DNA from 3 places in the Streptomyces sp. NPDC051109 genome. Region 1 is predicted to be linked to each of the others. Evidence: riboswitches for the same ligand, from Rfam matches in the RefSeq annotation. Region 1 holds a riboswitch; each other region holds the start of a gene.
The links. A riboswitch is a leader RNA that binds a small molecule or an ion and turns the genes downstream of it on or off. The one in region 1 is predicted to bind cobalamin.
Positions count from the first base shown of each region.

Region 2: linked by a shared signal. The riboswitch ahead of ACIBAD_RS12440 (energy-coupling factor ABC transporter permease) and the one ahead of cobN (cobaltochelatase subunit CobN) in region 1 are both predicted to bind cobalamin.
Region 3: linked by a shared signal. The riboswitch ahead of ACIBAD_RS05810 (ribonucleoside-diphosphate reductase subunit alpha) and the one ahead of cobN (cobaltochelatase subunit CobN) in region 1 are both predicted to bind cobalamin.

Region 1 covers NZ_JBITFF010000010.1:56,636-58,888, forward strand. The annotation lists gene cobN (cobaltochelatase subunit CobN) at 1-1,192, opposite strand, end outside; cobalamin riboswitch at 1,225-1,362, opposite strand; gene ACIBAD_RS19840 (cobalamin biosynthesis protein CobG) at 1,502-2,253, shown strand, end outside.
Region 2 covers NZ_JBITFF010000005.1:283,388-285,640, reverse strand. The annotation lists gene ACIBAD_RS12445 (flavodoxin family protein) at 1-641, opposite strand, end outside; cobalamin riboswitch at 725-919, shown strand; gene ACIBAD_RS12440 (energy-coupling factor ABC transporter permease) at 948-1,640, shown strand; gene ACIBAD_RS12435 (energy-coupling factor ABC transporter substrate-binding protein) at 1,646-2,005, shown strand; gene cbiQ (cobalt ECF transporter T component CbiQ) at 2,009-2,253, shown strand, end outside.
Region 3 covers NZ_JBITFF010000003.1:9,342-11,594, reverse strand. The annotation lists gene ACIBAD_RS05810 (ribonucleoside-diphosphate reductase subunit alpha) at 1-1,309, opposite strand, end outside; cobalamin riboswitch at 1,449-1,590, opposite strand; gene ACIBAD_RS05805 (GNAT family N-acetyltransferase) at 1,625-2,125, opposite strand; gene ACIBAD_RS05800 (Uma2 family endonuclease) at 2,203-2,253, shown strand, end outside.

The sequences.
Region 1 (2,253 bases):
CCTCGATCAGGGCGCGGATCAGCTCGTCGCCGTCGCCGGAGACCAGGCCCGGGATGTCCTCGACGGGCCCGAAGTCGTAACCGCCCGCGATGAGGGTGCGCAGCAGTTCCACGGCGCTGGCCGGGGTGTCGAGGCCGACCGCGTTGCCGATGCGGGAGTGCTTGGTCGGGTACGCGGAGAGGACGAGCGCGACCTTCTTGTCGCGGCGCGCGATGTGCCGCAGCCGGGCGTGCCGTACGGCGATGCCGGCGACGCGGGCGGCGCGCTCGGGGTCGGCGACGTACGCCGGCAGCCCGTCCTCGTCGAGCTCCTTGAAGGAGAACGGGACGGTGATCAGGCGGCCGTCGAACTCGGGCACGGCGACCTGCGTCGCGGCGTCGAGCGGGGACAGGCCCTCGTCGTTCTCCTCCCAGGCGCTGCGCGAGCCGGTCAGGCACAGGGCCTGGAGGATCGGGACGCCGAGCGCGGCCAGCGCGCCCGCGTCCCAGGACTCGTCGTCGCCGCCGGCGGAGGCCGTGGCGGGCTTGGTGCCGCCGGCCGCGAGCACGGTGGTGACGACCGCGTCGACGGACTCCAGCTCGGCGATCAGCTCCGGTTCGGGGGTGCGCAGGGAGGACACGTACAGCGGTACGGGGGTGCCGCCGGTCTCCACGATCGCGTCGCACAGGGCGTGCACGAAGGCGGTGTTGCCGCTCATCTGGTGTGCGCGGTAGTAGAGCACCGCGATGCGCGGGCCGTACGGGCGCACCGGGGTGCGCTCCAGCGGGCCCCAGGTGGGAGCGGCGGCGGGCGGCTCGAAGCCGTGGCCGGTGAGCAGCACGGTGTCGGACAGGAACCGGGCCAGCTGGTCCAGGTTGGCGGGACCGCCGTGGGCGAGGTAGCCGTGCGCCTCGGCCGCGATGCCGATGGGGACCGTCGAGGCCTCCATCAGCTGGGCGTCCGGGGCCTGTTCGCCGGTGAGGACGACCACCGGGCGGGTCTGGGTCGGCGCCAGGAGCAGGTCGAGGCCTTCCTGCCAGGCGCGCAGGCCGCCGAGGAGGCGTACGACGACCAGGTCGACGCCGTCGAGCAGGGCGGGGAGGTCGTCGAGGGGAAGGCGGGAGGGGTTCGCGAACCGGTACGGCACGGGGCCGTCCGCGGCGGCGCGGGCGCTGAGCAGATCGGTGTCGGACGTCGACAGCAGCAGGATCATGCGGCGGCATGCCTTCCTCGGGGTTTCCGCGCCCCGGGCAGTGTGGACAGCGGGAGTTCCTGACTCACCCGGCGGATCGCTCCGCGGGTTCACAGTGGCGGGACCGCGCCGGATTCGCACCGGGCTTCCTCCCAGCGGGCCACGTGGCTCCGCCGGTGGTCATCTTAGGTGGCGTTCCCCCTGGCCGGGAGTGGGGGTGTCCCGCGCCAGGGGAGCGGATCCGGGCAGGTCGGGCGGAGGGCGGGGCGCAGGGGGCGGGTGGTGACGGACACAGCTCGGGGTCGGGGAATCGTGGGTATGCTCGCCGCCATGCCGCCCCAGCCCCCTTCCGCCGCACCGCGGGACGAACCGGTCATACGTGACCGCGGTGACGCCTGCCCCGGCGCGCTGCGGCTGCACGCGGCGGACGACGGGTACTTGGCCCGGATCCGGATACCCGGCGGGATGCTCGACGCGGACGCGGCCCTGCTGCTGGCCGATGCGGCGGACCGGCTCGGCGACGGGCACGTCGACCTCACCTCGCGCGGCAACGCGCAGCTGCGCGGACTCGGCGCGAGCTGCGGCGGCGAGCTGCAGGCCGTGCTCGTGCGCGCCGGGCTGCTGCCCGCGCCCACCCACGAGCGGGTCCGCAACATCGTCGCCTCGCCGCTGACCGGCCTGGACCGGGGCGGTCTGCCCGACGTGGCGCCCTGGGTGGCAGAGCTGGACGGGCTGCTGTGCGGGAGCGCGCCGGCGGCCGGACTGTCCGGGCGCTTCCTGTTCGCCCTCGACGACGGCCGCGGGGACGTGACCTCGCTCGCAGCCGATGTGAACCTGGCCGCCGTCCGGGGCGGAGGCCGGGCCCTGCTGTGGACCGCCGGCGCGGCGGACGCCCTGCTGGTGGCCGCCGCCGATGCGCCGCGGGCCGCGCTCCTCGCCGCCTCGTACTTCCTCGACTCCGTCCGCCGGGCCGGTACCCGGGCCTGGCGGGTCTCCGAGCTGCCTGCCGAACACGCGCTGCGTTCCGATGAGTTGGGTGCGCGGCTGACCGCCGGCGGCATCTCGGCCTCCGTCGTGCGGAG
Region 2 (2,253 bases), on a different contig from region 1:
GGGATGCCGCCCGCGCGCTTGAGGAGGGCGGCCAGGTGCATCAGGTTCCAGGACATGAAGGTGGTGTTGCGGTTGGTGAAGTCGTTCTCGGGCCCGCCCGAGCCGGGGTCGAGGTACGAGGGCCCGGGCCCGGCCTCGCCGATCCAGCCCGCGTCGGCCTGCGGCGGGATCGCGTAGCCGAGGTGCTGGAGGCTGTAGAGGACGTTCATGGCGCAGTGCTTCACGCCGTCCTCGTTGCCGGTGATGAGCGCGCCCCCGACTCGCCCGTAATAGGCGTACTGGCCCTGCTCGTTCAGGATCGAGGAGCAGGCGTAGAGCCGCTCGATGACCTGCTTCATGACGGAGCTGTTGTCGCCGAGCCAGATCGGGCCGCACAGCACGAGGATGTCGGCGTCCATGATCTGGCTGTACAGGACCGGCCACTGGTCGGTTTCCCAGCCGTGCTCGGTCATGTCGGGCCAGACGCCGGTGGCGATGTCGTGGTCCACGGCGCGGATGAGCGAAGTCCGGGCGCCGGCCGCCTCCATGACGGCGCGGCTGCGGTCGATGAGGCCCTCGGTGTTGCTGGGCTCGGGCGAGCGCTTGAGGGTGCAGTTGACGTAGACGGCGGTCAGGTCGGAGTAATCGTATGCGGCGGCCACGCCGCCAGCCTGCGCGGCCTCGGCCGGGACCGCCACCGGACCGCACCCGTTCGGGCCGGGTTGGTGCCGGTCCGTCCGTCCGACTAGGGTCGTCTGGCCTTGGTGTTCGGGAAACCGGTGGAAAACCGGTGCGGCCCTCGCCACTGTGAACGGGAAGTCCGGCTCCATCCTGCGGGAGGCCACTGGGCGGCGCGGGAGGTTCCGCACCGCCCGGGAAGGCGGAGCCAGGGCATCAGCACCCGTGAGCCAGGAGACCGGCCGAGGCGCGTTGTCCATCCACGAGGTGCTGGAGAGGTCTCGCCACTCATGCATATAGCCGAGGGGTTTCTGCCCCCTTTGCACGCGGTCGCCTGGGGCGCCGCGTCCACTCCGTTCGTCGTCCACGGTGTCCGCGCCCTCACGCGCGAGGTGAAGGCGAACCCGGAGAGCACGCTGCTGCTCGGGGCGTCGGGAGCGTTCACTTTCGTCCTGTCCGCCTTGAAGATCCCATCGGTGACGGGTAGTTGCTCGCACCCCACCGGGACCGGTCTCGGGGCGATCCTGTTCCGACCGCCGATCATGGCGGTGCTCGGCACGATCACCCTGCTCTTCCAGGCGCTGCTGCTGGCGCACGGCGGGCTGACCACCCTCGGCGCGAACGTCTTCTCGATGGCGATCGCCGGGCCCTGGGCGGGCTACGGGGTCTACCTGCTGCTGAAGCGCTTCGACGTCCCGCTGATGGTGACCGTCTTCTTCGGCGCCTTCTTCGCCGACCTCGTCACCTACTGCGTGACCTCCGTGCAGCTGGCGCTGGCCTTCCCGGACCCGGGCTCCGGGTTCCCGGGCGCCCTCGCGAAGTTCGGGGGCATCTTCGCGGTGACCCAGATCCCGCTCGCGGTGAGCGAGGGGCTGCTGACGGTCCTCGTGATGCGGCTGCTGATGCAGTCGAGCAAGTCGGACCTGGTCCGGCTGGGCGTGGCGAAGCTGAGCGGCCGCAGCGGGCAGAAGGCGGCGGTCTGATGAGCATGAGCCGGAACGCGAAGATCAACGGCCTGCTGCTGCTCCTGGTGGCGGCACTGGCCGTACTGCCGCTCGCCCTGGGGATGGGCGAGGGCAAGGAGGAGCCGTTCGCGGGCGCCGACGCGCAGGCGGAGACGGCTATCACCGAGCTGAAGCCGGATTACGAGCCGTGGTTCTCGCCGCTGTACGAACCCCCCTCCGGGGAGGTGGAGTCGGCGCTGTTCGCCCTCCAGGCCGCACTGGGCGCGGGTGTGCTCGCGTACTACTTCGGCGTCCGAAAGGGCCGCCGCCAGGCCGCTGCCGCGGCTCCGGCTCCTGCCCCCGCCCCCGCCCCGGCGGCGGATCCCGCCGCCGCGGAGTCGTAGGCGGTGCTGCCGATCGACGTGGCGGCGCACGGCAGTCGGTGGCGCCGCCGCCACCCTCTGGAGAAGGCCCTGCTGGGGCTCGGCCTGACGGTCACCGCCGTGTGCCTGCCGCCCTGGCCCGGCGGGCCGCTGGTCGCCGCCGCCACGCTGGCCGTGCTCCTCGGCCCGGCGGGCGTGGCCGGGCGCCAGCTGTGGCGGGCCTTCCGGATCCCGCTGGGCTTCTGCTTCACCGGCGCGCTGCCGCTGCT
Region 3 (2,253 bases), on a different contig from region 1:
CGACCGTACCCGGCTCGGCGGTCTGGTTCGCCGTGCGGTTGGAGGCGTCCTTGAAGGTCATCCAGCCCTGGCCGGTCTGCGCGAGGGTGCGCATCATCCGGCCGTACAGGTCGCGGGCGGGCATGGTCTTGCGGGCGAGGCCCGCCGCCTCGGCCTTGCGGTAGGCGGCGTCGAACGCGTCGCCCCACAGGTCGACCAGCTCGGGCACGTCGGCCGGGGAGAACAGCGACCAGTCGGCGTCCGCGTTGACGCGGCGCATGAACTCGTCCGGCACCCAGTGCGCCAGGTTCAGGTTGTGCGTACGGCGCTGGTCCTCACCGGTGTTGTCGCGGAGCTCCAGGAACTCCTCGATGTCCGCGTGCCAGGTCTCCAGGTACACGGCGGCGGCGCCCTTGCGGCGGCCGCCCTGGTTCACGGCGGCGACGGAGGCGTCGAGGGTCTTCAGGAACGGCACGATGCCGTTGGAGTGGCCGTTCGTACCGCGGATCAGCGAACCGCGGGCGCGGATGCGCGAGTACGAGAGGCCGATGCCGCCGGCGTGCTTCGACAGGCGCGCGACCTGGTGGTAGCGGTCGTAGATCGAGTCGAGCTCGTCCAGCGGGGAGTCCAGCAGGTAGCAGGAGGACATCTGCGGGTGCCGGGTGCCGGAGTTGAAGAGCGTGGGGGAGGACGGCAGGTAGTCGAGGCGGCTCATCAGCCGGTAGAGCGAGGCCACTTCCTCGACGGCCTGGACCGTGTCGTTCTCGGCGAGGCCGCACGCCACGCGCAGCATGAAGTGCTGCGGGGTCTCGATGACCTGGCGGGTGATCGGGTGGCGCAGCAGGTAGCGGCTGTGCAGGGTGCGCAGGCCGAAGAAGCCGAAGCGGTCGTCGGCGCCCTCGGCGAGCGTGTGCTCGACCAGCGCGTCCAGACGGCTCGCGTGCAGCGCCACGAACTCGGCGGTGCGGTCGGCGATCAGGCCCTCGCGGTGGCCGACGGCGACCGAGGAGGAGAAGGAGGTGGCCCCTTGGCCCGCGGCTTCCTCGGCGACCGCCAGCGTCAACAGCCGGGCGGCGAGCCGGGAGTACGCCGGGTCCTCGGAGATCAGGCCGGCGGCGGCCTCCGTGGCCAGGGCGCGCAGCTCGGCCTCGTCGGCGGCGGCGCTGCGCCCGCGGAGCGCGGCGGCGGCGACCCGGCCCGGGTCGGTGTCGGGGAGGTCGGCCGTCAGCTCGGTGAGGGTACGCAGCAGTGCGGCCCCAGGTCCCCCGGTCTCGATTCCGGTGTCGGACGGGTCGGACTCGGCGCGCGGTGCGGAAGGCGCGATGGTCACGGGGGGAGCTCTCCCTCGCTCGGCTCCGGGACACCTGCGGCGTCGGAGCGAGCGGGCGCGTGCGGGCATGGCAGGGCAGCACCGCGCGGCGTCCACCGGCCCAACCGCGAGGCCCGGACGTATCGGCACCCGGTTCGGTCGAGCCGGGCGCACTGTCGGCAGGTCGTCGGACTTGCGGTGACACCAATGGGTGTACTTCATACCGTTGCGGGACAGTTCCGGATTCGCACCGGATTCCCCTGCGACGACAGCGAGCACGAGCATACATGTGGGGGCCGCTTCCTGCGCGACCCCCTAGATGTTGTGTCGGCGTGGCTACAGTTCGAGACCGTACGTGAGCAGAGGGAGGTCGGGAACGGGCTCCCAGTCCCGTTCGGGCGTGCGCACGAAGCCGAGCCGTTCGTAGATCCGGTGGGCTCCGACCATGTCGTCCGTGGTGGACAGAACGAGGCGCCGTACGCCCTCGATGGCCCTCGCCCGCTCCATGCAGGCCCGTACGAGCGCCTCCCCGGCGCCCCGCCCGCGGCCCTCCCGGGCGACGGCCAGCATCCGGAACTCGGCCTCGCCGGCCACGGCGATGTCGCACAGCGGGCTCCCGGGCGCGGCGAACGCCACGCCGCCGAGGAGCCGTCCGTCGCTCGCGGCGGCGACGAGTATCACCCCGTCGCGCGCCCGCCCGGCCACGTCCCGCAGCCGCGTGAGGTACGGGTCGTCCTCGCCGAAGGTGAGCAGCCCGTCCCCGAGGTACGCCTGCGCGGTGATCTCCCCGAGCGTCCCGTACTCCGCCGCCAGCGCTTCTCTGATCACGATGTCCATGGATCGAGTGTGCGGGACTGCTGTCGGTGCCCGGCGCTATCGTCGGAGGCGGCACCGTCGAGGAAGGCGAGCGAGGCATGACCGTGATGACAGACCGGCCCCACATGCTGACCGAGGACTTCGAAGCC